DNA from 4 places in the Bradyrhizobium sp. 61 genome. Region 3 is predicted to be linked to each of the others. Evidence: riboswitches for the same ligand, from Rfam matches in the RefSeq annotation. Region 3 holds a riboswitch; each other region holds the start of a gene.
What was found. Region 3 has a riboswitch for cobalamin ahead of IVB46_RS23165 (DUF1636 domain-containing protein). Riboswitches for the same ligand answer to the same signal wherever they lie in the genome.
Positions count from the first base shown of each region.

Region 1: another riboswitch for cobalamin. It lies ahead of IVB46_RS10975 (ribonucleoside-diphosphate reductase subunit alpha); the one in region 3 lies ahead of IVB46_RS23165 (DUF1636 domain-containing protein).
Region 2: another riboswitch for cobalamin. It lies ahead of IVB46_RS10935 (TonB-dependent receptor); the one in region 3 lies ahead of IVB46_RS23165 (DUF1636 domain-containing protein).
Region 4: another riboswitch for cobalamin. It lies ahead of IVB46_RS35490 (TonB-dependent receptor); the one in region 3 lies ahead of IVB46_RS23165 (DUF1636 domain-containing protein).

Region 1 covers NZ_JADPIU010000035.1:119,214-126,737, reverse strand. Annotated here, with positions in the region: gene ilvD (dihydroxy-acid dehydratase) at 1-783, opposite strand, end outside; gene IVB46_RS10985 (GNAT family N-acetyltransferase) at 1,196-1,654, opposite strand; gene IVB46_RS10980 (ribonucleotide-diphosphate reductase subunit beta) at 1,730-2,884, opposite strand; gene IVB46_RS10975 (ribonucleoside-diphosphate reductase subunit alpha) at 2,895-5,798, opposite strand; cobalamin riboswitch at 5,920-6,138, opposite strand; gene IVB46_RS10970 (nuclear transport factor 2 family protein) at 6,524-6,973, opposite strand; gene IVB46_RS10965 (ribonuclease activity regulator RraA) at 6,975-7,524, opposite strand, start outside.
Region 2 covers NZ_JADPIU010000035.1:107,573-115,096, reverse strand. Annotated here, with positions in the region: gene IVB46_RS10945 (hypothetical protein) at 1-435, opposite strand, end outside; gene IVB46_RS10940 (hypothetical protein) at 497-1,507, opposite strand; gene IVB46_RS10935 (TonB-dependent receptor) at 1,525-3,642, opposite strand; cobalamin riboswitch at 3,756-3,970, opposite strand; gene IVB46_RS10930 (hypothetical protein) at 4,046-4,267, opposite strand; gene IVB46_RS10925 (hypothetical protein) at 4,396-4,653, opposite strand; gene IVB46_RS10920 (hypothetical protein) at 4,756-4,968, opposite strand; gene IVB46_RS10915 (hypothetical protein) at 5,121-5,297, opposite strand; gene IVB46_RS10910 (adenylate/guanylate cyclase domain-containing protein) at 5,424-7,160, opposite strand; gene IVB46_RS10905 (lytic transglycosylase domain-containing protein) at 7,487-7,524, shown strand, end outside.
Region 3 covers NZ_JADPIU010000064.1:290,796-298,319, reverse strand. Annotated here, with positions in the region: gene cobS (adenosylcobinamide-GDP ribazoletransferase) at 1-138, opposite strand, end outside; gene cobU (bifunctional adenosylcobinamide kinase/adenosylcobinamide-phosphate guanylyltransferase) at 135-641, opposite strand; gene cbiB (adenosylcobinamide-phosphate synthase CbiB) at 763-1,704, shown strand; gene cobD (threonine-phosphate decarboxylase CobD) at 1,716-2,681, shown strand; gene IVB46_RS23175 (cobyric acid synthase) at 2,670-4,118, opposite strand; gene cobO (cob(I)yrinic acid a,c-diamide adenosyltransferase) at 4,145-4,780, opposite strand; cobalamin riboswitch at 4,821-5,043, shown strand; gene IVB46_RS23165 (DUF1636 domain-containing protein) at 5,139-5,513, shown strand; gene cobW (cobalamin biosynthesis protein CobW) at 5,510-6,559, shown strand; gene cobN (cobaltochelatase subunit CobN) at 6,559-7,524, shown strand, end outside.
Region 4 covers NZ_JADPIU010000084.1:439,055-446,578, reverse strand. Annotated here, with positions in the region: gene IVB46_RS35510 (efflux RND transporter permease subunit) at 1-1,439, opposite strand, end outside; gene IVB46_RS35505 (efflux RND transporter periplasmic adaptor subunit) at 1,436-2,869, opposite strand; gene IVB46_RS35500 (FixH family protein) at 2,954-3,346, opposite strand; gene IVB46_RS35495 (hypothetical protein) at 3,449-3,814, opposite strand; cobalamin riboswitch at 4,046-4,254, shown strand; gene IVB46_RS35490 (TonB-dependent receptor) at 4,454-6,802, shown strand; gene IVB46_RS35485 (GFA family protein) at 6,941-7,348, shown strand; gene IVB46_RS35480 (Cj0069 family protein) at 7,509-7,524, shown strand, end outside.

The sequences.
Region 1 (7,524 bases), on a different contig from region 3:
CCGTGTCACGATGTCGCGCGGCCGGAGGTTGGAGGCGATCAGGTCCATGACCTTCTCGCCCGCGGTCATGCAGAAAGCGTCGCGGATTTCATACGGTGCTGGGGCGCCGGCCGAGTACGGCAGCGCCAGGCCGATCGCCTCGGAGACGGTCGCCATGGTGTTGGCGGTGAACTGCGCGCCGCAGGCGCCCGCCGAGGGGCACGCCACACGCTCGATCTCGTCGAGGTCCTCGTCCGACATGGCGCCGACCGAGTGCTTGCCGACCGCCTCGAACATGTCCTGCACGGTGACCTGCTGTCCGCGGAAATTGCCGGGCAGGATCGAGCCGCCGTAGATGAAGATCGAGGGCACGTTGAGACGGACCATCGCCATCATCATGCCCGGCAGCGACTTGTCGCAACCGGCAAGGCCCACGAGCGCATCATAGGCGTGGCCGCGCACGGTCAGCTCGACGGAATCGGCGATGCACTCGCGCGACGGCAGCGACGAGCGCATGCCGTCATGGCCCATGGCGATGCCGTCGGTGACGGTGATGGTGCAGAATTCACGGGGGGTGCCGCCGGCCGACGCGACGCCCTTCTTCACCGCCTGGGCCTGGCGCATCAGGGAGATGTTGCAGGGGGCGGCCTCGTTCCAGCAGGAGGCGACGCCGACGAAGGGCTGGTGGATCTGCTCGGTGGTCAGACCCATGGCGTAGAAGTAGGACCGGTGCGGCGCGCGCGTCGGGCCTTCCGTCACGTGACGGCTCGGCAGCCTCTGCTTGATGTCGGTCTTTGCGTCCATCGCAAACCAGTTTCCCCGGCCAACCCTTTCAGACCCGAAAAATCAGAGCCAAGATTTGAATCGACCTTGGGATTTTCCGTCCTTCGAAGACCGCCGATGCCCTTCAAACTTTAGAGCGATTTTATTCATGTTCGGGTGTGGCTAAAAAGCGGCGCTGATGCGAACGGACGGAGATAAGGGTTTAATCCAAGATGAGTGTTGCAGAGACAGCACAATCGTTACCGGGAAGACACGGGTTGGCTTACTGTAATACCCTCGTGATTATGCCAATCCACAACTTTAGATTTCAAAGCCGCTCCGGCGCGCCCCAGCGCGGGTCTCGGGAACGGAGCGTGCCTCTCCTGAGTCGCGGCGGTCCGCAGTACCAACCCCGTCATCCTGAGGCAGGAGTGATGAGCGCGAAGCGCCCAGTTCAATCCGTCAGGTCGAGCCGCATGAACTGGTTGTGCGGGCTTGCTTCATAGTCGGCGAACGGCGCGCAGGAGACGAAACCGGCGCTGCGGTAGAGCGAGATGGCGGGCGCGTGCAGGGCTGCCGTGCCGGTCTCCAGGCTGAGGTGCACGTAACCCCGCCTGCGGGCTTCGGCGATGATATGACTCAGCAGTGCGCGCCCTACCCCGGTGCCCCGTGCAGCCGGCGCGGCACGCATCGACTTCACCTCGCCATGCGTATGATCCAGCTCCTTCAGCGCACCGAACCCGAGCAGGACATCGTCCTGCCAAGCCGTCCAGAAGGTCACGGAGGCAGCCGAAAGGCCAGTGGCATCCAGAGCGAACGCGCGCTCGGCCATGACGCTGCGCAGCTCCTCGAGATGATGAGCCAACAAATCGGCGACATAGGGCGCCGTCGGATCGTCTCGTCTGATCTCCACCTCATCCCCCTGCTGCCGCACGCGTGCCACCGTTTAAGCACAGGTGACACGCCCGCGGCATAGCCATGATCGGTGCTATTCCCAAGTCAGCGCACCACCATTCTGGTATTCGATGACGCGGGTCTCGAAGAAGTTCTTCTCCTTCTTCAGATCCATTGCCTCGGACATCCACGGGAACGGGTTCTCGACCTCGGCGAACACCGGAGCGAGCCCGATCTGCGCACAGCGGCGGTTGGCGATGAAGTGCATGTACTGCTCGCACAGCGCAGCATTCAGGCCGAGGAAGCCGCGCGGCATCGTGTCCCGTCCGTAGGCGGCCTCCAATTCGGCTGCGTCGCGGATCATGCCGCGGATCTCGTCCTGGAACGCCGCCGTCCACAGATGCGGGTTCTCGATCTTGATCTGGTTGATCACGTCGATGCCGAAGTTGAGATGGATGCTCTCGTCGCGCAGGATGTACTGATACTGCTCGGCGATGCCGACCATCTTGTTGCGGCGGCCGAGCGACAGTATCTGCGCGAAGCCGGTGTAGAACCACATCCCCTCGAACACGACATAGAAGGCGACGAGATCGCGCAGGAAGGCGCGGTCGCTATCCGGCGTCCCCGTCTGGAACGACGGATCGTCCAGGTGCTGCGTGTGCTTGAGCGCCCAGGCCGCCTTGTCCGTGATCGACGGCACCTCGCGGTACATGTTGAACAGCTCGCCTTCGTCGAAGCCGAGGCTTTCCACGATATACTGGAAGGTGTGGGTGTGCACCGCCTCCTCGAAGGCCTGCCGAAGGAGGTACTGCCGGCACTCCGGATTGGTGAGGTGACGGTAGATCGCCAGCACGATGTTATTGGCGACCAGCGATTCGGAAGCCGCGAAGAATCCGAGATTGCGCTTGATCGCGCGCCGCTCGTCCTCGGTCAGTCCGTCCCGCGACTTCCATAGCGCGATGTCGGCCTGCATCGAAACTTCGGTCGGCATCCAGTGATTGTTGCAGCCTGAGAGATACTTCTCCCAGGCCCATTTGTACTTCAGCGGAAGCAGCTGGTTGACGTCGGCGCGGCAGTTGATCATCCGCTTCTCGTCGACCGAGACGCGGCCGCCGGCGCGATCGATCGCGCCTAAGCCGGTCGGGTCGGCCGGCTCGAGCTTGAGCTGGGTCTGCGGACGCAGTGCGGTGGCGAGACTTGAGACGGCAGGAGCGGCCGCTGTGGTTTCGGTATCGGACCAGTCGAGCATCGTCATCTCCTCACTGGCACGCTTCGCATTCGGGATCGTCGATCCGGCAGGCCTTGATGCCGTCGAGGTCCGGCACCGCAGAGGTCGGTATCATGATCGGCGCGTGCGACACCGCCACTGACGCGGACACCGCATTGAGCTTTCCGTCGGTGCCCTTCAACGTCGATTTCTCGACATGCGTGGCGCTGCGCGAGCGCAGGTAGTAGGTCGTCTTCAAGCCGCGCCGCCAAGCCAGCCGGTAGAGCGCATCGAGCTTCTTGCCGGAGGGATTGGCGATGTAGAGGTTGAGCGACTGCGACTGGTCGATCCATTTCTGCCGGCGCGCGGCCGCCTCGATCAGCCAGGCGCTGTCGATCTCGAAGGCGGTCGCGTAGAGCGCCTTCAGATCGTCAGGAACGCGGTCGATCTGGCCGACGCTGCCGTCGAAATATTTGAGGTCGGAGACCATCACCTCGTCCCAAAGCCCCCTCGCCTTGAGGTCGCGCACCAGGAACTCGTTCACGACGGTGAAGTCGCCGGACATGTTCGATTTCACGAACAGGTTCTGATAGTTCGGCTCGATCGACTGCGAGACGCCGCAGATGTTGGAGATCGTCGCCGTTGGCGCGATCGCCATGACGTTCGAGTTGCGCATGCCGCTGGACGTGACCTTCTTGCGGAGGCGATCCCAGTCGAGCGTTGCGGAGCGATCGACGTCGAGCCCGCCGCGGGCATCGGCGACAAACTGGATGGAGTCGAGCGGCAAAATGCCTTTCGACCACAGCGAGCCCTCGAAGCTCGGATAGCGTCCGCGCTCCGCAGCGAGATCGGACGACGCTTCGATCGCGTGGAACGAGATTGCCTCCATGCTGGTGTCGGCGAACGCCACGGCCGCGTCGGACGCGGTCGGAATGCGCTGGATCTGAAGCGCTTCCTGAAAGCCCATCAGGCCGAGCCCGACGGGACGATGACGCATGTTGGAGCGGCGCGCTTCGGGGATCGTGTAGAAATTGATGTCGATGACGTTGTCGAGCATCCGTACTGCTGTCGTCACCGTCCGCTTCAGCTTGGCATGGTCGAGTCCATTGGGACCGACATGCGCGAGCATGTTGATGGAGCCGAGATTGCAGACGGCGACCTCGTCGGCCGAGGTGTTGAGCGTGATCTCGGTGCAGAGGTTCGAAGAATGGATCACGCCCACGTGGCGTTGCGGCGAACGCAGATTGCAGGGGTCCTTGAAGGTGATCCAGGGATGACCGGTCTCGAACAGCATGGTCAGCATGCGACGCCAGAGGTCGCTCGCGCGCACGGTCTTGAAGACGCGCATGCCGCCAGCCTTCGCCCTGGCCTCATAGGCCTCGTAGGCGGTCTTGAACGCCTCGCCATAGAGATCGTGCAGATCGGGCGTCTCGTCAGGCGAGAACAGCGTCCATTCGCCATCGGCATCGACGCGCTGCATGAACAGGTCCGGCACCCAATTGGCGGTGTTCATGTCGTGGGTGCGGCGGCGGTCGTCGCCGGTGTTCTTGCGCAGGTCGAGGAATTCCTCGATGTCGACGTGCCAGGTCTCCAGATAGGCGCAGACCGCGCCCTTGCGCTTGCCGCCCTGGTTGACGGCGATGGCGGTGTCGTTGGCAACCTTCAGGAACGGGATGATGCCTTGGCTCTCGCCGTTGGTGCCCTTGATGTGGGCGCCGAGGCCGCGCACCGGCGTCCAGTCGTTGCCGAGGCCGCCGGAATATTTTGCCAGCAGCGCGTTGTCCTTGATCGACTTGAAGATGCCGTCGAGGTCGTCCGAGACGGTTGTGAGAAAACAGGACGACAATTGCGGACGCAGCGTACCCGAATTGAACAGCGTCGGCGTCGAGGCCATGAAGTCGAACGATGACAGCAGATCGTAGAACTCGATCGCCTTGGCCTCTCGGTCGATCTCGCGAACCGCAAGACCCATCGCGACGCGCATGAAGAAGGCTTGCGGCAGTTCGATCCGCTTGCCGCGGACGTGCAGGAAGTAGCGGTCGTACAGCGTCTGGAGGCCAAGGAACTGGAAGTTCAGGTCGCGCTCGGGCTTGAGTGCAGCCGCGATCCGGCCGAGGTCGAAGCGGGCCAGTTCAGGATCGAGCAGTTCGGCGGCAATGCCGGTCTTCACGTAGGCCGGGAAATATTCGGCATAGCGTACAGCCATATCGGCCTGCGAGGCGGAGGTCGGCACGGCATGGACATAGGACAGCACCTCGCCGCGCAGCTTGTCCAGCAGCAGGCGCGCGCTGACATAGGCGTAGTTCGGCTCCTGCTCGACCAGCGTGCGCGCGGCCATGATCGAGGCCAGTGCCAGTTCGTCCTGGCTGATGCCGTCGTAGAGATTGCGGGTGGTCTCGGTGAGCACGGGTGCCGCAGAGACGCCGTCGAGACCGGCGCAGGCTTCGCCGATAATCAGCGCGAGCCGCTTGGTGTCGAGACCAACGCGCGAACCGTCGGCGAGCGTGACATGAAGTGCCGGCGCGACAGCGGGCGTCACTTCCGCGGCCGCCTCCTCGGCGCGCTGGCGCGACCGCTCCTCGCGGTACAGCACATAGGCGCGCGCGACCTTGTGGTGCTCGCTCCGCATCAAGGCGAGCTCGACCTGGTCCTGCACGTCCTCGATATGGAAGGTGCGTCCCTCGCCTGCCCGCCGCATCAGCGCAGTGACGACTTCGGCCGTCAGCTGCTCCACGCTCTCATGGACGCGGCGCGAGGCGACCGCGCTGGTGCCTTCGACCGCGAGGAAGGCCTTGGTCATGGCGACCGCGATCTTAGCGGAATCGAACGGCGAGACTTTTCCATTGCGGCGGATGATCTGCATGGCCGGCTCGCTCGAAGCAGGCGCAAGCGATAGTGGACGCAAATGAACGATGGGTGCGGAAGCGGTGTCCGCGTCGTGCAGGTTCAGTGACATCAATGGGCCCCGTGATGCGCGCGTTGTGTTTGAACGGGGCTGTAAGGAAGGACGCTGCAGAAACGCCGGCAGCAGAGTTGCCGGGCGGTGCATGCAAGCGACCGCCGGACACCCCGCCCGTGGACGTTCAGATTGTCGCGGCAGGTCTCCTGGCTCGCAGGTCGTCGCCCACTTCCCGTCTTCCCGGTGCGAAAGGCACCAGTGACGATTGTTCGGAAGCAGCTCGCTGCTGACAGTTGCGGGGGCAGCGCCGGAATTCCGCGCTCTCGCGCGGTTCACCGGCTTCCCTCTTAGCCACTAAATCTTGCGATCCAGCGGAACCGTGACGCCCACATGTGGTGACATATGCAGCCGGGTGTCAACGATTCGTTGCGGGTCATGAGCCCTGTTCCCTGTGGAATGCGGGAATTCGCACTTGGATCGCTCTTCAGCTTGGCGCGCTGCGTGACCCACGGCCCGACTGCAAGATCACACAGTCCGGCGCGACGCTGCCGCTGCATGTCGCCTCGCAGCCGCTCACCAGCGACGCCACTGTCGCTTCCAGCACACGCAGCTCCGCAATTTTCGCCCTGATTGCACCGAGGTGCTTCTCCGCAAAGGTCCTCGTTTCGCTGCACGGCGCGCATCGCAGGCCGGCGATTCAGACCGCTGGTCAGCCCGATGCGCGTCACAATGACGGCGGTGAAGGCGCCCTCGCCGCCAAGGAACGGCGCGGCCGCCCGACGCTATTCGGACGAAAGGTGATAGCCGCGATCGCGATAGTCGAAATCGACGAGCTCGCAGATCCGGGCCGAGGGATCGGCGGGCGCCGCATAATAAGCCCTGATCTCCTTGATGCGTCCGCTCGCCCCTTCGAACGCGTACCATTCGTCGCCGCGAAGCGCCGTGCCCTGCTTGCGCTTCCAGTGCGTCCATTCGATCACGGCTTCCGGCGACGCCGACGAGCAAAGAATCTTTTCGATCGTCCATCGCGAACCGAGATTCTCGACGCACCAGATCCATTTGCGCGCGATGGTATCGGCGCCACGCCATGGAATGTCCGGCAAGCCGGGCGGGAAGTAGTGAACCGCGTCCGCCGTGAAGCAGGCCATCAAGGCATCGTAGTCGGCGGCGTTGCAGGCGTCGAAATAGCGACGGATCGTCGCCTCCATGGCGGCGGGCGATGTCTTGCTCATGTCAGGCTCCCGCCCGGATCGTCGTGGCCCTCGCCGGATCCGCACCGGCCTTTTTCCAGGCCTCAAAGTCGGCGCGCACGGCAGGTGTGGGCGGATAGACGCCGTAGAGCGGCTCGCCGGCACTGATACGATACGACAGGTACTTCTCGAGCTGGTCCCGCCTCTCGCAGAGGTCGGCCATTTCGGCGGCCAAATGCCGTGGCACGACCGTGATGCCGTCACCGTCACCGACGATGATGTCGCCCGGGTAGACCGCCACGTCGGCGCAGGCGATCGGAATATTCAGATCCGCGACGCGATGATACGACAACCGCGTCGATGCCGTGACCTGCCGGGCATAGGCGGGGAAATCGAGCCGCGCCAGCTCCTGGCCGTCACGAAACGCGCCATCAGTGACAATGGCCGCGGCGCCCCGCACCTTCATCCGCGTCGGCAGCATGGCGCCCGCGGATGCCGCGCGCGGATCGTTACGGCTGTCGATCACCAGGACATGGCCGGGCGGGATGCTCTCGACCGCTTCCCACTGCAGATTGTCCGCGTTCGGATACGGC
Region 2 (7,524 bases), on a different contig from region 3:
CGGCGTCGCGGCAAGCAGCGCGAGCTCATAGGCGGCGTAGGCGGCGACGAGCGCGATGGCCAGCATCAGCGGCGTGCGGCCCTGCGGCAGCAGGCGGAGAACGGTCGATGCCGCTGCCGTCGACAGCAACGCGGCAGCACCGATGACAAAGCCCCAGGCGATGGTGCTGCCATCGATGGGATAGTGCAGCACGCCGAAGCCGATGGTCTGGTTCACGAGCCAGGCGCCGGTGACGACGAGCAGCGCCGGACGCATCGGCAGCATCGCGGCGGCGACGACGGCGAACGCCGCAAACGGCGTCGCGCAGGCAAGCGCGAAGCTCGCGAGCGCGCATGACACCGTCAGCAGTGCAAAGCAGAACATCGGCGCGAGACGCGACGCGACCGGATGAAGGCGGAAACGGTCGGCGTGGGGCGGCAGGATGGTGACAGTCATGGAACGATCTCCTTGTGGGATTTGTAGCACAATTTTGCTGGAACGCGGCATCACGTCTGACTCAGTGAAGAGCCTCCATGGGATCTTCAGTCTCGGCTGGATCGCGCCGGTCGTAGGCGGCAAGCCAGGCGGCGAGTGCCGCCGTGTGCGGCTCCTTGGCCGCCAATTGGCGCAAGGCCACGCGAACGGTGGCGCGCGCCGTGCGATCGGGCGGAAGCGTCACAATCTCAGGTCCCCGCCCCTTCGCGACCGCCTCGACCACGGCCCTCTTGCACGCCGTCAGCTCAGGCAGCCCATAGAGTTCGAGCAGCGCCTGGAAGGCTGCGTGATGATCCGGCCGAAACGCGCGCTTGCGGCCGAGCTGATCGCGCAGCGGATGGGCCGGATAGAGATGCGCGCAGGGGATCCACCCCTCAGGCAGCGGCTCGGTGGCGGCATGGGTGCGGCGATGCGCGAGCAGCTTTGGCAGAACGTGGGTGTGCGGGCCGTCAGGGCTTCGCCCGCCCGGCGGCGGGATCGGCTGGAATACCTCGGCGCGCCCGATGCGGCTGATGAAGACGCGGTGCGGGTTGGCGGCCAGAATGATCCGCATGGCATCGCTTTCGGGCGCGAACACGGATTGGCCCGTGCGGCTCCTGAGTGCGGCGACGGCATCGGCATCGCTGACGCGGATGCAGGCGTCGATCTGCAACGTTCCGAGACCAAGGTCGAACAGGATGCCGCTGCGATCCCTCCTCAGGAGCGCCTCGACATCCGGACCGAGCTCGGTCAACACGGTACGACCACTCATGGCGCTGGCTTCATGCGGAAGACACAGCGCGATGCGGTGGCTCCAGCTCTCCGTGGTCGGCGATTCCGATGCGATCAGGCGCAGATCCGGGTGGGAGACAACGCGTATCCCACCCTTCTGCGTCACGGCGCTGATCCCGTTGCGAGACTGCTCCATATCGAAGGCCTCACCGGGCTCGCGTGTGAACTCGGCAATGGCACCGAACGTGCCGACGCTCCAGCCGGCCTCAGCGTCGGCAAGCTGGCTTGCGATCAGGTCCATGAGCGGATCGGCCGTCGTCATGAGGCTTCTCTCTCTCGCTATCTGACGTCGTAATTCGCCAGGCGAATGCCGCCATAGACGCCCAGTCCCGGCTGCAGAAAGCCGGTCGGATTTTGATAGTGCACATTGGCGAGATTATCGACCCGGCCGAACACCTTCACCTGGTCGGTGACCAGATATTCGGCTGCGACGTTGACGACAGTGTAGGCCGGAGCCAGCAGACGCAGAATGCTGAAGTCGCGGCTACCATCGACGAAACTCCCGACGTGCAACACGGTTGCGGAAAGTGTCAGCGGATCGATCGGATTCCAGATGACATTTGCGCTCCACTTCTCCTTCGGACGCCTCAGCAGCTCCAGTCCCGCCGTCGCATCCACCGCGCGGGTCAAAGTGTAGTCGGCACGAACGCGAAGCCGGTCCGTGATCGCAGCCGCGACGAAGCTCTCCGTGCCCTCCGTGATCGCCTTGCCGATATTGGTGTTGGTGCTCGTGAACGTCACGGGATCGAACGTGCTCTGGATCAGGTCGGTAATGTTGTTGCGGAAGTAGGTCGACCCGAAGCGAACGCGATCGCCAAACAGGGGTTGCTCGAAGCCGGCGTCGTATCCGACGCTTTCCTCTGGCCTGAGGTTGGGATTTGCAAAGAAGAAGAACGCGGGAAAGCTGACGTAAAGCTGGTTGAGCGTTGGCGCCTTGAACCCCGTACCGTAGCTTCCCTTGAACTTCGTATCCGTGACCGGCACGATCACGGCAGACGCCAGACGAAAGGTCGGATGTTCCCCAAACCGCTCGTTATCGTCCTGCCGGACGTTGGCCGTGAAGAAGACGCGATCCCGGAACTGGGACTGCAGCTCCATATATCCGGCCTTGTTGACGTTTTGCGCCGAGACCGTCGCCGTTTGCAGTGTTTCGGTCTCATGCTCCGCGCCAATGATGACATTGTTGTTGGGCGCGAGCTGGGTCGTGGTGTGCCAATCATACTTGACGCGGTCGCCGGTCGTGATCGTGGCCATCGCGTCGCCGGGCGAGATGTTGTAGTTCCAGTGATTGGTGTAGTTGACACCGAAATAGCTTTTCATCCGGTCGTCGAGAGCGGACCAGACCGCCTCCCCGCGCGTGAAGAGCTGGTGCACCGTCTGCGTGCTTTGCGCGGCCGCGGGAAAGCTCGCGGATGTGACGGGATCGAAGGTGTCTCCGGTAAAGCGCAGGGTGGCGTCGGTGTACCGCGCCACGCCGTTGAGCGTGAGGTTTTCGCTCAATTCGGCGCCAAGCTTCGTCGAATAGGTCATGTTGTCGTAATAGTTGCCGATCGCCTTCTGCCCCGGCGGGAGCAATTCGACCGGCGTCACCGGCACGTCGTTCGCGTGGAAATGCGCGACGTTGAAGGCATAGTTGAAGGGGTCCTGTGAACCGCTCAGACCTGCAGTTTGATTGAACGTTCCGAACGAGCCTCCCTCGACCGAGCCGGTGGCGCGGGCGGGACCGTCGCCCTTCTTCGTCACGATGGAGATCACGCCACCCAGCGCGTCTGCGCCGTAGAGACCGCCCTGCGGACCGCGCAGGACTTCGATCTGCTGAATGTCGGAGGTGAGCAACTGGCCGAAATCAAACGAACGGTTCGGGTTGCCGGGATCGCTGACATCGATGCCGTCGATCAGGACCTTGGTGTGGTTGGAATTCGTTCCGCGCATGAAGATCGACGTCTGTCCTCCCGGACCGCCGGTCTGCACGAGGTTCAGGCCAGGAACCGCGCTCAGCGCATCGGATGCGGTCCGGCGCTGATCGCGCTCCATGTCTCTGGCGGTCAGAACCGTCACCGAGCTCGCAACCAGATTGGTCGGAGTGACAACGCCCGTCGGACTGACGACGACCGTCGGAAACAGGTTGGCCGCGGATACCCCGGCAACCGGGGGCGACGCCGGCACCAGCTCGGGCTTCGGCAGCCGAGCGACGCGCCGCTGCTCGGGCCGGTCGGGCGCAGGCCGCGCGGCTTGCGGCTTGGCCGCACGCTCGGTCGGTGCGACCTCGACCGGCGGCAGCAGATCGGGCGATGCCGACTGCTGCGCCTGGGCAATGGACAGATCGAGCGAATACAGGGAAACGAACGCGACAACGCCGGCGCGGAAGCGCCTGGCGGCAAAGACAATACGGGACACTCTTGTAACCTCGGTATGACGTCAGTGGCACGTCACAGCGAACGAGGTTTCACGGCGGAGCTTTCGATTGCTCCGGTGAAGCTAATGTCTGTACTCCCCGACCGACATCTTCGCGTGTGACCACGGCTGACGGCAGGTCTCCTGGCTCGCGGGTCGTTACCTTACGTCGCCTTCCCAGGACCGAGATTCCCAGTGGCATATGACGAAAGATTCACCGCTTACAGTTGCGGGGGCAGCCGTGGCGTTGAGAATATCCCGGTATCGGGAAAACCTCGCACCACGTTCCCTTTTGATCTCCGTGAGGAGAACCGTCACCGGCCAATCTACGGGGCGGGCAAGCGGAGAGTCAATCGGCCGGTTGCATGACGGGCAAAGCACCGCACCGGAGATTGAGCCGGCGCAATCAGGCCGGCTCCCGCTCCGAACGCGTCCTGATCACCGCCCGCTCGCCGGCATCGACGAGCTGGCCGATGCCGGTGCGGCCCGCGAGCGCGCAGCGGATGATGTTCTCGGCAACGGACCTGCGAAAGCAATGGTCCTCGCCGACCGGGCGATTGCGGCAGACCCGATCCAGCGCCAGCTTCATGTTGATCCGGGTGCGGGTGTCGAAATGCTCGCTGATCATTCGCAGGGCCTCGATGCGTTGATGTCGGAGCGGAAACGCGTGGGCGTAGGCCGGGTTCCAAAAACGGACCGCGCAAGGCGTTGCGCAGAGCCGACTACGCCCGATCTCTTGGTCCTGTGACGGGCGGGCTACGCCCGACCTCTTGGCCGCTGGGCCTGAGCCCAGGCCGCGGTGACATCGCGCAGCGGAGCGTCGATGCGCCGGATCGGGGTCAGCTCACCGGAGGCCGAGATAATGGCTGTCTCCTCGCGGCGACAGCGCGGGCACACGAAGCGGACCTCGTGCGGCGACGAAGACCAGCTCGAACGTTTGACGTTGGCCGCCATCGGCCATGCATCGCAATGCGAGCACGACACCAGGAACCGACCGGGATCGAGCATACCCATTCCATAGGACTCCGCGTCCTACCTGCCCCTTCAATGACTAACCCATGTGAATCGTTCCGGTGCCCGAGCACCCTCAGCGCTAGCTCCAGCCCGCGCCGCCGCTCAGTGGGCACCCTTGAGGGTGCATGACGTGGTGCAGGTGACGGTGTTGCCGTGGTCGCACGCCTTGCAGGCGGCAACGCACTGGTTCATGTCGCGGGGATTGTAGGAGCTGTAGTGCCGCATCGCACAGACCGGGGTCGAGCCGGTGATGTCCTGCTCCTGGTTGCAGGCGGCCGTCATGAGCGCGAAGATAAGGACTGCGAGAAGGCGCATGGGATTGCCCTGGTGAGGAGCGGCAAAGCGACGTCAGCGAGATGCGCTGCACCGCAACGGACCTCGGCATTCCCAATGCGAGCAATCATGATCGCGACGCTCGCATCCTCAAAGGATGCGCGCCAAACATTAAGAACGGATTGCAGGCGGCGTCAGGCCGCGGCCTTGGTCGCGATCGCCTTCCGCATATCCACCGCCAGCTGACGATACTGCTCCGAGAGTCTCAGATAGAACTCGCGCTTGGTGCTGTCGGTGGCGAGCTTGGCAATCAGCTCGCATTCGGCGGTGAGCGTCTCGAACCGTTCCAGCCTGTCATGAAGTTCTGTCATCGGCGTGTCCCCATCAAACGCCACAAGGGACGTCAAACCTAAGCCCGGGAATTAGGTCACTGCGAACATCGTTATCGAGTAGAAGCGTTTTTTCCGGCAAGGGCGGTGCCGGCCCGACAAGAACAGCTATTTCTGCTCCAGCCGCCAGGCGCCGTCCCAATTGGCGTCCGGCGGATTGGCCTCGAACTGCGCGATGCGGCCGAGCAGCGCGCGCGAGGGACCGTCGCCGGGCACGGCTTCGAGCGCTGCATTGAACGCGGCGCGAGCCTCGTCGAAGCGCTGCGCGCGGTAGGCGGCGAGGCCTTCGGCGTAACGCGCGCGCAGGCTCTCCTGCGGGACGCTAAGCCCGTGCGCCTTGCTCATCACCTCGAAAATGGCCTGCGATGCGCTTTGGCCGGCCACCGCCAGACGATCGATCTCGCGCAGCTCGAGGTTCGAGCCGATCGCGTCCGCCGTGGCCTGCGCGATCAGGATCCGCGTGCCGTAGATCTTGTTGACCAGCTCGAGACGCGAGGCGAGGTTCACGGCGTCGCCCATCACGGTGAAGCTCATCATCAGCTCGGAGCCGATGCTGCCGGTCAGGACCTCGCCGGTGGCAATCCCGATGCGCAGATCGCAAGGGCCTGGCATGGCGCGGATGCCGAGCAGGTCAGGCAATTGCTTCTGCAACGCCGGCACCTCATCGGCCATGTCGATGGCGGCGTAGCAGGCGAATAGCGCCGGCTCGTCCTCCTCAATGAAGGGAGGGCCCCAATAGGCCATGATGGCATCGCCGATATATTTATCGATAACGCCGCGATGGCTCCGGATCGGCGCGGACATCACCGTGAAATAGTGGTTCATCACCTTGACGAGGCCGCGCGGGGTCATGCCCTCGCTCATCGAGGTGAAGCCGCTCATGTCGGAGAACATGATGGTCATCACCCGGCGCTGGCCGTCGATGGCGACCTCGGGCCGGTCGATCAGCCCCTGCGCCACCTTGGGATCGATATAGCGGCCAAAGGTCTCACGGATCCGCTCGTTGTGCCGCAGCTGCTCGATCATGCGATTGAAGGCGGCGGCGAGTTCGCCGATCTCGTCCTGGGTCGAGACCGTGATGGTCTTGTCGAAGCGGCCCGCCTCGACCTCGCGGGTGCCGGCGAGCAACAGCCGCACCGGTCGCGTGATGCCACTGGAGACGAGGAGCGCGAAAGCAAATCCGACCACCGCCGCGAGGATGGTGACGATGCCCGAAATGATCATCGCCTGGTGCTGGCGACCGATCACTGTCGCCGTACTGGCGAAGACCTGCTTCAGCATGTCGGCGCGGATCGCGTCGATCTTCTGGTTGAACTGGTCGCGTATGGTGTCGAGATGCTCCAGGGTCCCGCGCGCCTCCGTCATCTGCTTGCCTTCGACCTGCTTGAGGAGTTTTGCGTGGTCCTCATTCATGTCGTGACGCAGCTCGGTGAGAGCGGTTTCGATGCGGGTCTCGATCCGCGCCAGCCCGGCATTGTCGGAAGGCGTCCTCTTGTCGTCGATGATCGCGTTGATGTGCGTGCGCGCGGCCTCGGCTTCCTCGTCGATCTTCCGATCGGCCTCCTCGAATTCGCGCAGGCGCGCCGCGTAGGCCTCCTCCTCCGAGGGGGCCTGCATCTTCATCATGACCATCCGCCGAAGCGCCACCGAGCGCTCCAGCGAGCGGATGTTGGCGCGCGCCAGATGGCCGTAGGCCGGAATGTAGCGATCGGTCAGTTCGTCGAGCAGGACGCCGACCTGGCTCGACATCACCATCGAAAGAATCGCGGTGACCAGCATCAGGACGATCAATCCGAGGGCGATCCCGACGATCTTGCGCCTGATCGACTGGTTGAAAAGTGGCATGAGCGGTGGGGGTAAGAGCTGAAAGGACCGGTTGGGAACTCAATACACCGGTTTTGGCGGCGGGAACACGCGCAATCTGGCCCTTGCGACGCCCCTGACCGCGCGCAACCGTCGCGCGAGCCCTATTCGTTAACAAAGGTTGAAGGCATTGCCCTTTCCGCCATTTCGGAAGTTCCCGAGTTCCCATCGGTATTTTGCCGCATTGTTGAAGGAGCGTGAGGACTGCGAAACGATGTCGTGGCATCGTTTTGGGTGTCGTCTTTGATTCTCAAGCCGCATGTCGTCGCGGACCTTGGTTTGTAGTGGTTTCGCAGGGGGACCATCGAATGAACCAGTGCCTACGCTCGCTCGCGTGTGTCGTTGC
Region 3 (7,524 bases):
GGGGATTGCCCAGGTCGCGCGCGCGATGGCGCCTTCGCCTGCAGGCTTCGACGATGCCACCGGCAGGATCGTGACGAACGATGCCGCCATCCTGAGATCGGCAACGACGTCCCGCAAAAGCTCGGCGGGCGGCATCATTTCAGTTTCATCGGCAGGCCGGCCACGACGAACTCGACTTCGTCGGAAACCGCCGCGATGACCTGGTTCATGATTCCGGCGGCGTCGCGATAGCTGCGCGCCAGCGCGTTGTCGGGCACGATACCGAGGCCGACCTCGTTGGTGACGAAAATGACGGGGCTCTTCTGGCCGCCCATGAAAGCGGCGAGCTTCATGAGTTCGTGTTCCCAGTCACGCCCCGCATGCATGATGTTGGAGAGCCACAAGGTCAGGCAATCCACCAGCCTTGGGCCGGCGCCATCGGTCTCGATCAGAGCTTGCAGGAGATCGAGTGGTACCTCTCGCTCGATCCAGTCGACGGCCGCGCGCTTGGCCCGATGCTTGGCGATGCGCACCTCCATTTCGGCATCGAGCGCCTCGGCCGTCGCGATGTAGATGGGCTGGCCCGGAAAGCTGCGCGCGCGCTTTTCCGCGTGGGCGCTCTTGCCCGATCGTGCTCCGCCGGTGATCAAGATGACGGCCATAAAGGTCTCCTGTGGGCCTGACTAATCACCAATCGCGGCCAAAGACAAAGCCGAAATCAGGCGGCCGGGGGCTTGCGCTCGGGCCGTGCTTTGCGCAACAGGGGCGGGACAGGAGGTGGGCGTGGTTTTTGCGGGGGCGATGGCGGTGGCGATGGCGGTGGATGCCCTGCTGGGCTGGCCGTCGTGGCTGTTCGCGCGGATCGGCCATCCCGTGACCTGGCTGGGCCGGCTGATCTCTGCCATCGACGCCGCCTGGAATCGCGATTCCGATCCGCCGGCATTTCGCCGCGCTGCGGGCGTGGCTGGAGCGCTTCTGGTGATTGCGATCTCGGCCGCAATCGGCTGGGTACTTCAGTCCTTGCTCCCCTGGGGATGGACGGAGATCATACTCGTGGGTGTGCTGGCCTGGCCGCTGGTCGCCTTGCGCTCGCTCCATGATCATGTCGCTGCCGTCGCGAAGCCGTTGCTGGCCGGCGACATCGCTGCTGCGCGCGATGCGGTTTCGCGCATCGTCGGACGCGATCCCGCAACGCTCGACGAAGCCGGCATCGCGCGCGCGGCTATCGAGAGCCTTGCGGAAAATGCCTCCGACGGCATCGTGGCGCCGGTGTTCTGGGGCGCGCTGTTCGGACTGCCCGGCATTTTGGGCTACAAGGCGATCAACACGCTGGACTCCATGATCGGTCATCGCAGCGAACGCCACGAAGCTTTTGGCTGGGCCGCCGCGCGCATCGACGATGTCGCAAACTTCATTCCGGCGCGCCTCACCGGCTTTCTGTTCGTGCTGTTGGCAGCGCGGCGATCGGAGGCGCTGTCGTGCATGACGCGCGATGCTCGCCGTCACCGCTCGCCCAATGCCGGCTGGCCGGAGGCGGCCATGGCCGGGGCGCTTGGTGTGCGGCTCAGCGGCCCCCGCATCTATCACGGCAGCGCGACCGATGAGCCCTGGCTCAACGATGGCGCGCGCGATCCGCTTGCCGCGGACATCAGCCAGGGGTTGACGATCTACCGCCGCGCGATGCTGCTGCTCGCCGGCGTGCTTGCGATCCTGGCCCTCGCGTGAAAGAACGGGACATGCGCGAGCACGGTGGAAATCTCGATCTGGCCCAGCAGCGTTTTGGCGGGCGCGCGGAGGACTGGATCGATCTGTCGACCGGGATCAACCGGCTGCCTTATCCCGTGGGCGAGGTGAGCGCGCGTGCATGGAACGCGCTGCCATCGCGCGCCGAGATCGAGAGCCTGCATCAGGCGGCACAGCATGCCTACGGCACAAGCGCGCCGATCGTCGCAATGGGCGGTGCCCAGGCCGCCATTCAATTGCTGCCGCAACTCGCGCCAGCCGGCCGCGCGCGCATCCTTGCGCCGACCTACAATGAATATGCCGGGGTCTTGTCGGCTGCAGGCTGGGATGTCCAGGAGGTCGGCGAGCTCGACGCGCTGGCGGGCGCGGATCTCGCCGTCGTCGTCAATCCCAACAATCCCGATGGTCGGCGTTTTGCGCCAAAGGATTTGCTGGCGCTGCTGCCGCGCGTCGGCCGTCTCGTCATCGACGAGAGTTTTGCCGATGCTGCCCCGCAGCTGTCGCTCGTATCTGAGGCGGATCAGCCTGGGCTGCTGATCCTGCGCTCGTTCGGCAAGTTCTATGGTCTTGCCGGCCTGCGGCTTGGGTTTGCGCTCGGCCATGCGACCGACATCACGAAGCTTGCGGCGGCGTCAGGTCCGTGGCCAGTGTCAGGAGCCGCGATCGCGATCGGCTGCCGCGCCTTGCGTGACGATGCCTGGGCCAAGGCGACGTCAGCGCGGCTTGCGCGCGACTGTGTCCGCCTCGACGACATCGTGCAGTCGCAAGGCTGGCGGCTCGTCGGTGGTGCGCCGCTGTTTCGTCTCTACGAGACGCCTGATGCGCTTGCTGCGCAGGAGAAACTGGCGCGTAGCCAAATCTGGTCGCGCGTATTCGCGAAAGAGCCGGCATGGCTCCGCCTCGGGCTTCCGGGCCGCGAAGCCGAATGGACGCGCCTTGCCGAGGCGCTAGCGCGCTAGCGCGAGCAGGCCGCCGACGTCGAGGTGCTGTTCGATGTGATCGGCGAGGGCATCGAGCGCGCTCTCAACCCTCGCATGATAAGGCTCATTGCCTGCCGGAATGTCGAGCTTTGCGAGATACGCCTTGCGGAAATCATCCGACGTGAACAGGCCGTGCAAATAGCTGCCTTGCACGCGCCCATCGCTGGAGATCGCGCCCTCCGGCTCTCCATTCAGTTTCGCAAACGGGCGCGCGCGATCCGGCCCATCGGTGCGGCCGATGTGGATTTCGTAGGCGTCGATCGGCTGGTCCGTGGCGGCATGCACGGCCGCGACGCGCGTCAGCGTCTTCTGCGGGCTCATCATTGTGGCGACGTCCAGAAGTCCGAGACCCGGCGTGTCGCCTGCGGGGCCTTCGATGCCGTCGGGGTCTGCGACGCTGCGCCCGAGCATCTGATAACCGCCGCAGAGGCCAAGCACATGGCCGCCGCGGCGGTGATGCGCCAGGAGATCTATGTCCCAGCCCTGCGCGCGCAGGAAGGCGAGATCGCCGCGGGTGGATTTCGAGCCGGGGATGATGACGAGACGGACGTCGCCGGGGATAGCTTCGCCCGGCCGCACCATCACGAGATCGACGCCAGGCTCGAGCTTCAACGGATCGAGATCATCGAAATTGGCGATCCGCGACAGCGCGAGGCAGGCGATCTTGCACTGGCCCGGCTTTCGCGCATCACTCAGGCCCAGCGCGTCCTCGGCCGGCAGTTCGCCGGCGCGCGCGAACCAGGGCAGCACACCAAGGCCGCGCCATGCGGTCTTCGCTTCGATCAGCTTGTAGCCGTCGTCGAACAGCGAGGGGTCGCCGCGGAACTTGTTGATGACAAAACCTTCGATCATCGCGGCATCGTCGGGGTCGATCACGGTCTTGATGCCGACGAGCTGGGCGATGACGCCGCCGCGGTCGATGTCGCCGACCAGCACGACGGGGATGTCGGCCTTGCGCGCAAAGCCCATATTGGCGATGTCGGCCTTGCGCAGGTTGACCTCGGCCGGGCTGCCGGCGCCTTCGACCAGCACCAGATCGGCGCGCGCCTTCAGCCGCTCGAAACTCTCCAGCACCGCGCCCATCAACGACGGCTTCATCGCTGCATATTCACGCGCCCGTGCGGTCGCGATTCGCTTTCCCTGGACGATGATTTGTGCGCCGACATCGGTCTCGGGCTTCAGCAGCACCGGGTTCATGTCGGTGTGCGGCTCGACGCCGGCGGCCAGTGCCTGCAGCGCCTGCGCCCGGCCGATCTCGCCGCCGTCGACGGTGACGGCCGCGTTGTTCGACATGTTCTGCGGCTTGAAAGGCAGAACGCGCAGGCCGCGCCGCGTGAAGGCGCGGGCGAGGCCGGCGACGATGAGCGACTTGCCCACGTCCGAGCCGGCACCCTGGATCATCAATGCGCGCGCCATGGTGTTTTCAGAACCTGGGGCCGTGCTCAGAACTCGACGCCGGCTTGCGCCTTGATGCCGGAGCGGAAGGGGTGCTTGACCAGCGTCATCTCGGTGACGAGGTCGGCGATCTCGATCAGCTCGTCCTTGGCATTGCGCCCGGTGAGCACGACATGCGTCATCGGCGGCTTGTGCGTTTTCAGGAAGTCGACGACCTCGGCGATGTCGAGATAGTCGTAGCGTAGCGCGATGTTGATCTCGTCGAGCACGACCATGCGCAGATTGGAATCTGAGATCAGCTCCTTGGCCTTCGCCCAGCCGGCCTGCGCCGCGGCGATGTCGCGGGCACGGTCCTGCGTCTCCCAGGTGAAACCTTCGCCCATCGCATGGAACTGGCAGAGCTCGCCGAAATGGCCGGTGAGCAGGCGCCGTTCGCCGGTGTCCCAGGCACCCTTGATGAACTGCACGACCGCGCATGGGAAGCCATGGGCGACACAGCGGACGATCATGCCGAAGGCGGAGGAGGACTTGCCCTTGCCGGCGCCGGTGTGGACGATGATGAGGCCCTTCTCGCCGCTCTTGGTCGCCATGATCTTGTCGCGGGCGACCTTGATCTTCGCCATTTTCGCGGCGTGGCGGGCGTCGGTTTCCTCGGCCGTTTGGGTATCCGGTTCAGGCGTCATCTGACAGGGTCCTTCGGCTTGACAAGAGGCGGCCGGGGGCAAATGGTGGCCCGGCGTTGGTTCCTGTCCTATGACAGGCGAAGAGGGAATGCGATAGGGTCCGAATCGACAAGATTCGGGTCCAAACTGCAGCCGCCCCCGCGACCGTGACCGGAGAGATTTCCGAAGCCACTGATCCCCCAGGGGATCGGGAAGGCGGGGATCGAAGGGCCAAAAGCCCTGCTCCGCAAGCCGGGAGACCTGCCAGCGCGGACGAGTTTTGGACCGGCGGACGGGGTGTTCCGCGACGGGGAAACGGACCTTCGGGGGAATGGTCCGTGTGCCTCTTCGCCTCCCGCTGTTTATCCTGGAAGAGGCGATGACCGTCACACTTCACGTCTGTATTACCTGCCGTGCCGGCCAGACGCTCGACGAGGGTGAGACGACGCCCGGCAAGCGCCTGCATGGTGCGATCCTCGACGCCGGCGTGCCCGAGGGCGTCAATGTGGTTCCCGTTGAATGCCTGTCGGCATGCAGCCAAGGTTGCTCAGTTGCGCTCAGCGCGCCCGGCCGCTGGTCCTATGTCTATGGTCGTCTGTCAGAGGCCCATGCGAGCGACGTGGTCGCGGGTGCTGCGGCGTATGCCGCCGCGCCCGATGGCCTCGTGCCCTGGCGCAGCCGTCCCGAAATCTTCCGCAAGCAGTCGCTTGCCCGCATTCCCCCCATTGCCGTTGTGCCGGAGGCCGCCGAATGAACTCGCTCGCAAAAGTCCCTGTGACGGTGGTCACGGGTTTTCTCGGCTCCGGCAAGACCACGCTGATCCAGCATCTGCTCGCAAACCCCGACGGCAAAAAGCTCGCCGTGCTCGTCAACGAGTTCGGCAGCGAGGGCGTCGACGGCGAGATCCTGAAATCCTGCGCCGATGCGAATTGCCCGGAGGAGAACATCGTCGAGCTCGCCAATGGCTGCATCTGCTGCACCGTCGCCGACGATTTCATTCCGACCATGGAAAAGCTTTTGGCGCGGCCGGTGCGGCCCGATCACATCCTGATCGAGACCTCGGGCCTGGCGCTGCCGAAGCCGCTGCTGAAGGCGTTCGACTGGCCTGAGATCCGCTCGCGCATCACGGTCGATGGCGTGATTGCGCTGGCCGATGCCGAGGCTGTCGCCGCCGGCCGTTTTGCGCCGGACCCGGCTGCGGTGGAAGCGCAGCGCGCGGCGGACGAAAATCTCGATCACGAGACGCCGCTGTCGGAAGTGTTCGAGGACCAGATCGCCTGCGCCGATATCGTGCTGCTGACCAAGGCCGATCTTGCGGGCGCCGCAGGGATCGAAGCGGCCAAAGCCGCCATCACCGCCGAGATGCCGCGCCGCGTGCCGATGCTATCCGTCACCGATGGCGTGATCGATGCGCGTGTCATCCTCGGCCTCGGCGCTGCCGCAGAGAACGATCTCGCCGCGCGCCCCTCGCATCACGACGGCGAGGAGGATCACGAGCACGACGATTTCGCCTCCGTCGTGATCGATCTTCCTGAAATCGCCGACATCGACGCACTGGTCGCGTCGGTGCAGCGTCTTTCGCGCGAGCAGAACGTGCTGCGCGTCAAGGGCTATATCGCGGTCGCGGGCAAGCCGATGCGCCTGTTGCTGCAAGCGGTCGGCGAGCGCGTGCGCCACCAGTTCGACAAGCCTTGGGGCGCAGCTCTCAGGCAGTCGAAGCTTGTCATGATCGGCGAGCACGGCGATATCGACGAGGCCGCGATCAAGGTCGGACTTGGGCTTTCAGGATCTGGTATCTGATGCACGTCGTCTTCCGCGAGAGCCGCGGTCTCGAGGAGACCGCGACGCCAAGGGACATCGGCCAGGACCCGGCCGATCTCGTGGTGCTCTCGTACTCGGATTCCGACCTTGCCGCGTTCGCGGCCGGCTGGCGGCGCGGCCGCAACAGCCTGCCGTCGCTGCGGCTCGCCAATCTCGCGGAGCTGCGGCATCCGTTGTCGGTCGACACCTATATCGAGCGCACGCTGTCGCAGGCACGCGGCATCCTGGTGCGCCTGATCGGCGGTGAATCCTACTGGCCGTACGGGCTCGCGGCCCTGCAGCAGCTTGCGAAGGACCGCAATATCGTGCTGGCCGTGCTGCCGGCCGACGGCCGCGACGACACGCGGCTCGATGCCTACTCGACCCTGCCGGTTTCGACGTTGCGCCGGCTCAAGGTGCTCTGCGACACCGGCGGTCCTGTTGCAGCCCAGGCCGCGATCGCGCAGCTCGCGCTGGCCTCGGGCCTTTACGCAGGACCGGTCGTCGGCGAGATGAACGTGCCTGAGATGGGCTTTTACGATCCCGCGCGTGGCGTCATTGCTGCGCCGATGGCAGGCGAGGGAAAGCCGCTCGCGCTCGTGACCTTCTATCGTTCCTATCTCACCGCCGCGGATACAGGGCCGGTCGACGCCCTGATCGCGGCGCTGCGCGAGCGCGGCTTTGACGCGTACGGCGTGTTCGTCACCTCGCTGAAGGCTCCGGGCGTTGCGGATTGGCTGCGGACGTATTTCGCGACGAATCTCCCGGCCGCGATCGTCAACGCGACGGCGTTCTCGGCGATGGGCGACGACGGCACGACACCGTTCGATGCCGCATCGTGTCCCGTCTTCCAGGTCGCGCTCTCATCGGCACGGCGCGAAGACTGGGCGGAGTCGCTGCGCGGCCTGTCGCCCGGCGATCTCGCGATGCATGTGGTGCTGCCGGAGGTCGACGGCCGCCTGTTT
Region 4 (7,524 bases), on a different contig from region 3:
AACGCCGCGGCGGCCATCGAGAAGGTTTTCGTGAACGCCAGCGGGCTGAACAATCGGCCCTCCTGCGATTCCAGCGTGAAGATCGGCATGAACGACACGGTGATGATCAGCAGGCTGAAGAACAGCGCGGGGCCGACCTCGGATGCCGCGTCGATCAGAACCTGCACGCGCGACTGGTCGGGCCTCGCCCGTTCGAGGTGCTTGTGTGCGTTCTCGATCATGACGATGGCGGCGTCCACCATGGCGCCGATCGCAATCGCGATGCCACCAAGGCTCATGATGTTCGATCCCAGCCCAAGCAGCTTCATGGCGCCAAACGCCATCAACACGCCCACCGGCAACATCAGGATCGCGACGAGTGCGCTGCGGACATGCAGAAGGAACACGATGCAGACGAGCCCGACGACGATGCTCTCCTCGAACAGGGTATGCTTGAGGGTATCGATGGCCGCGTAGATCAGGTTCGACCGGTCGTAGACCGGCACGATCTCGACCGATTTCGGCAGGCTGCTCGCGATCTCCCTGAAGCGCTTCTTGACGTTTTCGATGACGTCGAGGGCGTTGACGCCGAACCGCTGCAGCACGATGCCGCTTGCGACCTCGCCCTCGCCGTTCAATTCGGCGATGCCGCGCCGCTCGTCTGGCCCGAGCTCGACGTTGGCGACGTCCCGCAGCAGCACCGGGGTGCCATTGCTCGTCTTCAGCACGATGTTGCCGAGATCGTTGATGCTCTTGATATAGCCCTTGCCGCGGATGACGTATTCGAACTCGGAGAGCTCGACGGTGCGGCCGCCGACGTCGGCGTTGCTGGCGCGGATCGCCTCACGTATTTTCTGCATGCTGATGCCGCGGTCGCGCATCCGCTGCGGGTCGAGGACCACGTTGTACTGCTTGACGAAGCCGCCGACGCTGGCGACCTCGGCGACGCCTTCGGCCTTGGCCAGCGCGAATTTCAGATTCCAGTCCTGGATCGTGCGCGTGTCCGCCAGGTTCAATTCCTTCGATACGACGGCGTATTGGTAGACCCAGCCGACGCCGGTCGCGTCGGGCCCGATGGTCGGGGTGACACCGGCGGGAAGCCTGGACGCCGCGCCGTTCAGGAATTCCATGACGCGCGACCGCGCCCAATAGATGTCGGTGCCGTCCTCGAAGATCACATAGACGAAGGAGACGCCAAAGAACGAGAAGCCGCGTACGACCTTCGATTTCGGCACGGTGAGCATCGCCGTCGTCAGCGGATAGGTGACCTGATCCTCGATCACCTGCGGCGCCTGGCCGGGATACTCGGTGTAGACGATGACCTGCGTATCCGAGAGGTCCGGGATCGCATCCAGCGGAAGGTGAACCAGGGCATAGAGGCCGGCGGCGGCCGCGAAGCCGGTCCCGAACAGCACGAGCAGCAGATTGCGCGCCGACCAGGCGATGATGCGGGCGATCATTTGTGATCTCCCGTTGCATTGCCAGGGCCGGCGTCGGAGGCTTGGGACGCCGCCTCGCCAAAACCCTTCAGCGCCGCCTTCAGGTTGCTTTCCGCATCGATCAGGAAGTTGGCGGAGGTCACCACCGCCTCGCCGTCCGCAAGACCCTGGCGCACCTCGACATAGCCGCCGCCGCGACGGCCGAGCTTGACTTCCCGCGGCTCGAAGCGCCCTTCCCCCTTGTCGACGAGGACAGCCTGCCGGCTGCCTGTGTCGAGCACCGCGCTGTCCTGTATCGCCAGGACGGGCGCGGCATCGGCCGTGTCGATGTCGGCATCGACGTACATGTCGGGCAGTAGCACCGCGTCCGGATTGGCGAGCTCGATCCTGATGCGAACGGTGCGCGTGTCGCGGTTCACCTGCGGATAGACGACGGCGATGGTCCCGGTGAAGGTCCGGCCGGGGAAACTGCGCGCGCGCACCGCGACTGACTGCCCCACCGCGATGTTGCCGAGATCGCGCTCGGCCACGTCGACCAGCGCCCAGACCACCGAGGTGTCCGCGATCCGGAACAGAACGTCGCCGGGATTGGCCCGCATCCCTTCGATCGCATTGCGTTCGAGCACGACCCCGTCGCGCGGCGCAGACCAGCGTATGGCGATGGGCGCGGTGTGCGTCTTGTCCATCTCCGCAATGACGGACTCGGGAACGTCGAGATTGACCAGCCGCTGTCGCGAGCCGCGGCCGTACATCTCGACACCGCCGACCGTCTTGGAGGTGATCGTCGCGAGATATTCCGCCGCTGCGGACGCCACCGCCGAACTGTAGATTTCCATCAGCGGCTGGCCGGCCTTCACGCGTGTGCCGGTCGTTACGTCGGCGACCTTCTGCACGAAGCTTTCGGCACGCATCGCGATCACCGACACGCGGCGTTCATCGAGCTGGATCGTGCCGGGCGCCTTCACCGAGACCCGGATCGAGCGCCGCGTGACGGGCTCGGACTTCACGCCCGCGCGTTGGATCTTGCCGGGCGACAGCTTCACCGTGCCGTCGTCGGTGTCGTCGCCTTCGTAAACAGCGACATAATCCATCCCCATCGGATCCTTCTTCGGGACGGTCGACGTGTCGGGCAGCCCCATGGGATTGCGGTAGTAGAGGATTTTTCGCGGCGAAGCCGCCTGCGCCTTCGGTAGCGCCGGCGCGACGGCCGCTCCATCGTCGTCGTAGACCGGCAGATAGTCCCGCCCGCGGTCGTCCTTCTTCGGAGCCGCAGACCAGAGCGGCGCACCGCTTGGATCGCGGTAGTAGAGCGGCGTTCGCTCCGCGGCAGCCGCAGCCGATGATATGTCGGCCTCAGCGAGCCAGCCCGCACCGTTCGAATGCCAGTAGTAGCCGGCCAGGACCAGGCCACCGCCCAGCGCAAGTGCCGTCAGGAGACGCAGCGTTTTCATGTCGTGTATCCGCGCGCCCGGGAGCGCGCGTCCGTGTGAAGGAAAAAGGGGAATGTCGGGCGCCGCCGGGCAGCGCCCGAACGCTCACTTGACCGCCGTGACGATCACCTTGCCGGTGACGGTCTCCGGTTCGCCCTGCACCTTCACGGACAGCGTCATCTGGTAGCGGCCAGCCATGGGCAGGTCCGTCTTGAAGGCGTACACGCCCGGCTCCCTGGACGGCAGCGGCGCGACCGCCGATTCCATCTCGGCCATCCCGTCCGGGGCCATGTCGAGGCGCGTCTTGAAGATGACCGCATCCGGTATCGGCTTGCCGGTCTGCTTGTTCGTCAGGCGAACGGTGAGCGTGACGTCTTCGCCCTTCTTCATCTGCGGAGTGACGGGCTCGAAGGCGTAGTCGCCCGCGCCCGCCATCGCGGCGGAAGCGGCAAGCGAAAGGGTGGCGGCGAGAGCCGCGGTGCTGATTTTGGAAAGCATTGTCCTGTCCTCATGAATTGATCTTTCGCCGTGGCGCGTGAAGCGCGCACGTCAGTCGTCGTCGCGAGCAGACCTGCCGCTCGCGTCTCGGGCTTTGCGAGATCAGATTCGAGGAGGTCGGAAAGGAGGACTGCCGCTGCGGAAGGAAACGACCTGATCCGGGGGAATAGCCATCGTGCTGGCCATGACGGCGAGACGTTCGAACGCCACGGGCCTGACTTCACCGAGCGCGATGATCCCACCGACGCAGCAGAAGCCCATCCCGCACTTGTAGCCGCCGCTATGGGAGCCCGTTCCCTTCATGTCGGGACAACAATCGTCCATCGACATGTCGGCATCGCCGCTCATGTGCATGGCCGCCTGCATGCCATCCGACGACATTGCGAGGTTCGCCGCGGACGCGCCAACCGGCAGCATCGCCAGGGATATGGCGATGGCGACTGCCAGGATGGTACGGACGAACTGCATCAATATCGACTTACCTTGTCGGGCCGGAACTCGGCCTCAGTAGCATATTCGGACACCAAAGGCAGTCATTGATCGTGGTCAAGCGTCCGTTACCCAGGCTCGCACGGAGGCCGGGTTGGACGTTTCGACGCAGCCCCTAGGACTATCGTGCAAAACAGCAACACAAGGCCACCATCGACCGACCGGCCCGTCGAACAGCCCGCGCGGATGTTGACGCGCTCATCCCCTGATGCCAGTTTCGTGATCGGTAGTGTCCGCAAGGACTCTTCAAGGGAATGCGGTGCGTCCACCTCAGTGGGCAATTCCGCGGCTGCCCCCGCAACTGTAGGCGGATAGCCGACGACCAAACGAACCACTGGAGCCCCGCTTGGGCCTCTGGGAAGGTGGTCGAAGGCGATGACCCGCGAGCCAGGAAACCTGCTACCAGCCATGGTCACGCGCGAACGCATTGGGCGGGGTGCCCTGATGTCGGACAAGTAGCCGGTGCATCCGCCGCCTGGGGCGAAGGTGGATGACTAAGGCAACCGCGGTGACGGTTTGTTTGCGTCGCCGCAGAGCGTTGTCGTGCAAAAACTTCATTTCCGTGCTGGCGCAAGGCCAGCGTTATCGCGTGCTTTCCTGATTACTCTGCTCTCGTCGGTGTCCTTGTCGTCCGCGGCGCTCGCGCAAAGCGCGGCGCAGGACAACCGCTCCCGGGAGGTCGGCCCGGTGATCGTGTCGCCGCCTGCGCCGCGACAGGCTCCTGCTGTCAGCCCCGGCACTCAGAAGCAGCGCGCGGCCCGGCGCGCCGCGGGACGCAATCGTGGCGCCCCTGCTGTCGCCGTTCCGGCCACGCAAGCTCCGAGCGGCCCGGTGCAGACGCCGCTCAACACGGCAGCCGTCACCGACGTCGGCTCCCGGCTCGGCATCACGGCGCGCGAGATGCCGGCGACCGTCGAGGTCATCAGTCAGCAGACGATGCAGGACCTGGGCATCCGGACCACGACCGACGTCGCCAAGGCTGCAGTCGGCGTCACCGGCGGCGATGCGCCCGGCGCGCCCGCCATCTTCTCGATGCGTGGCTTTTCCGGCGACCAGATCTCCACGCTCTACAACGGCATCCCGATCGGGCCGTCGACCATGACCGGCCGTCCCATGGACGTGGCTGGCCTCCAGCAGGTCGAGATCATCAAGGGACCGGACTCGCTGGTGGCGGGCCTCGGTGCGACCGGCGGCGCCATCAACTACGTGAACAAGGCGCCGCACACCGGACCAATCGTCAACGACGCCTTCACCTCCTACGATTCCTTCAACGGCTATCGCGCCGGTTACGGATCGGGCGGCAGCACGCTGATCAACGGCCTCGACTACCGCTTCGACATCAGCCATTTCAACAACAAGGGCTTTATCGACGACACCTATTCCAAGCTCAGCAACGTCTCGGGCCAGCTGAACTATCGCGTCAACGAGAACCTGAGGATCTGGGGCGCGACCGAATACAGGCAGGACAACGACCGCTTCTACTGGGGAACGCCGCTGGTGCCGGCGAACGCGCCGGGCATCGTGCCGACGTACGGCGTCGTCTCCGGCCTCTGGAGCAACTATTACCTCGGCGGCGGCACGCCGGTCCCGGTCACCATCGACGCGCGCACGCTGACCACGAACTACAACGTGCTCGACAATCACAGCGGCGCCAACGAGCTCTGGCTGCGCAGCGGCTTTCAATGGGACATCACCAACAACATCTCGCTGAAAAGCCAGGTCTATGGCTATGACGCCCACCGGCACTGGTTCAACAACGAGATCTCGTCGTTCGACCAGACCGTAGGCAATTTCGCAGGCGCGCAGAGCATCTACCGCGAGCGCCTGGCGCTCGATCACGCGCAGCGGCTCTACGGCAACATCACCGACCTCACCGTCAATTCCAATCTCGGCGGAATGGACAATCGCTTCGTCGCCACCGTGGCGGCGAGCAGCAACCAGTTCAACGTCTCGCAGGACACGCTGTTCTTCAATGACTACGTCGACCTCCTCAATCCGGACCGCGGCCTCTACGGCCCGCGCAGCGACGAGAAGATCTACACCCATCTCGACACCGCCTCGCTGTCGTTCGAGGACCGGCTCAAGCTGACCTCGACCTTTGCGCTGATCGGCGGCATCCGTTTTGAGAATATCGAGCTGTCGCGGACCCGCTTCGACGAGAATGGCCTCCTGAAAGCCAACTATCCTTTCTCGAAGACGTTCAATCCGGTCACCGGACGCATCGGCTACACCTGGGACATCGCGCCCGGCGTGATGCTTTACAGCCAGTACGCGACGGCAGCCGACCCGACGGTGGCGAACATCTTCATCCTCAGGCCCACGACGCCGCTGCTGCTCACGACGTCGCGAACCTACGAGACCGGCGTGAAGCTGCTGTCGGCCGACAAGCGCGCGGAGGCCACGTTCTCGGCCTTCGACATCGAGCGCAAGAACGTCTACGTCCCCGAAAGCGGCATCCTCTTCAACGTCGCCGGCAAGATGGCCTCCAAGGGCGTCGAGATTGCCGCCGCGGTCAATCCGGTCGCGGGCCTGAAACTATGGGGCAACGTCGCCTTCGTGCAGTCGCGCTTCATCGACTTCACCTATGTCGACGGCAATGGCGACTTCCAGTCCTATTCGGGCAAGACGCCGCCCAACGTTCCGAACTTCATCGCCAACGCCGGCGCCTCCTATCGCTTCGACACGAAGCTGCCGGTGGAGATCGGCGGCCTCGTCCGTCACGTCGGCGACCGCTTCAACTTCCAGGACAATCTGGTCACGATGGACGCCTACACGATCTTCGACGCATACGCGTTCGTCGACATCCCCAAAGCCTATTTCCCGGGCGTCGACCAGACCCGGATCAGCTTTCGCGTGAGGAACCTGACCAACAAGCTCTACGCGGCCTGGGGCGATCCCGGTTACACCGACCAGATCATCCTGGGCGCGCCACGCAGCTACGAGGTCGCGGCTTCGTTCAAATGGTAGTCGCGGATCACCTTGCCCGCGCCGTGGCGGGAGTTGTCACGCGACAGTAGGACGCAATCGCAAATCGATTGCGCCGTTGAAGCCGCAGGTCTCGAGAGCTATCGATCAACGAAACCTCGCTTCCATCGGGAGGAACGCATGAGCACCATCACCGGCGGTTGTCACTGCGGCGCGATCCGCTATCAGGTCGAGGGCGAAGCGATCGTGCACGCGCTGTGTCACTGCCGCGATTGCAGGCTTCACGCGGGCGCTCCCGTCGTCGGCTGGACGATGTACGCGGACGATGCCGTCAAGGTGACCAAGGGCGAGCCCAAGGTGTATCACTCCTCGGAACATGCCCGGCGGCACTTTTGCGGCGACTGCGGAACCGGCCTGTTTTATGTCAATGCCGACATGTTGCCCGGGGTCATCGACGTCCAGAGCGCGACCTACGACGATCCCGATGCCGTACCGGCGACGATGCACATCCAGGTCGCAGAGCGCCTTGGATGGATGGAGCGTGCGCACGAACTGCCGACATTCGACCGCTATCCTCCGCCACCGTAGCGGCGCGCGCGAAGCGTTCGCCATCTGGATGGAACCGCACAAACACCATCTTGCAACGGCCGGACGATCTCACGTAGATTGATCGGCGTGGGGACGAAGCAGACTCCCCGTGAGACCTCGGTCCAAGCTCTGCGCAGCACGCCATTCGTGGAGCTTGCGCATGGATACCGAACGCC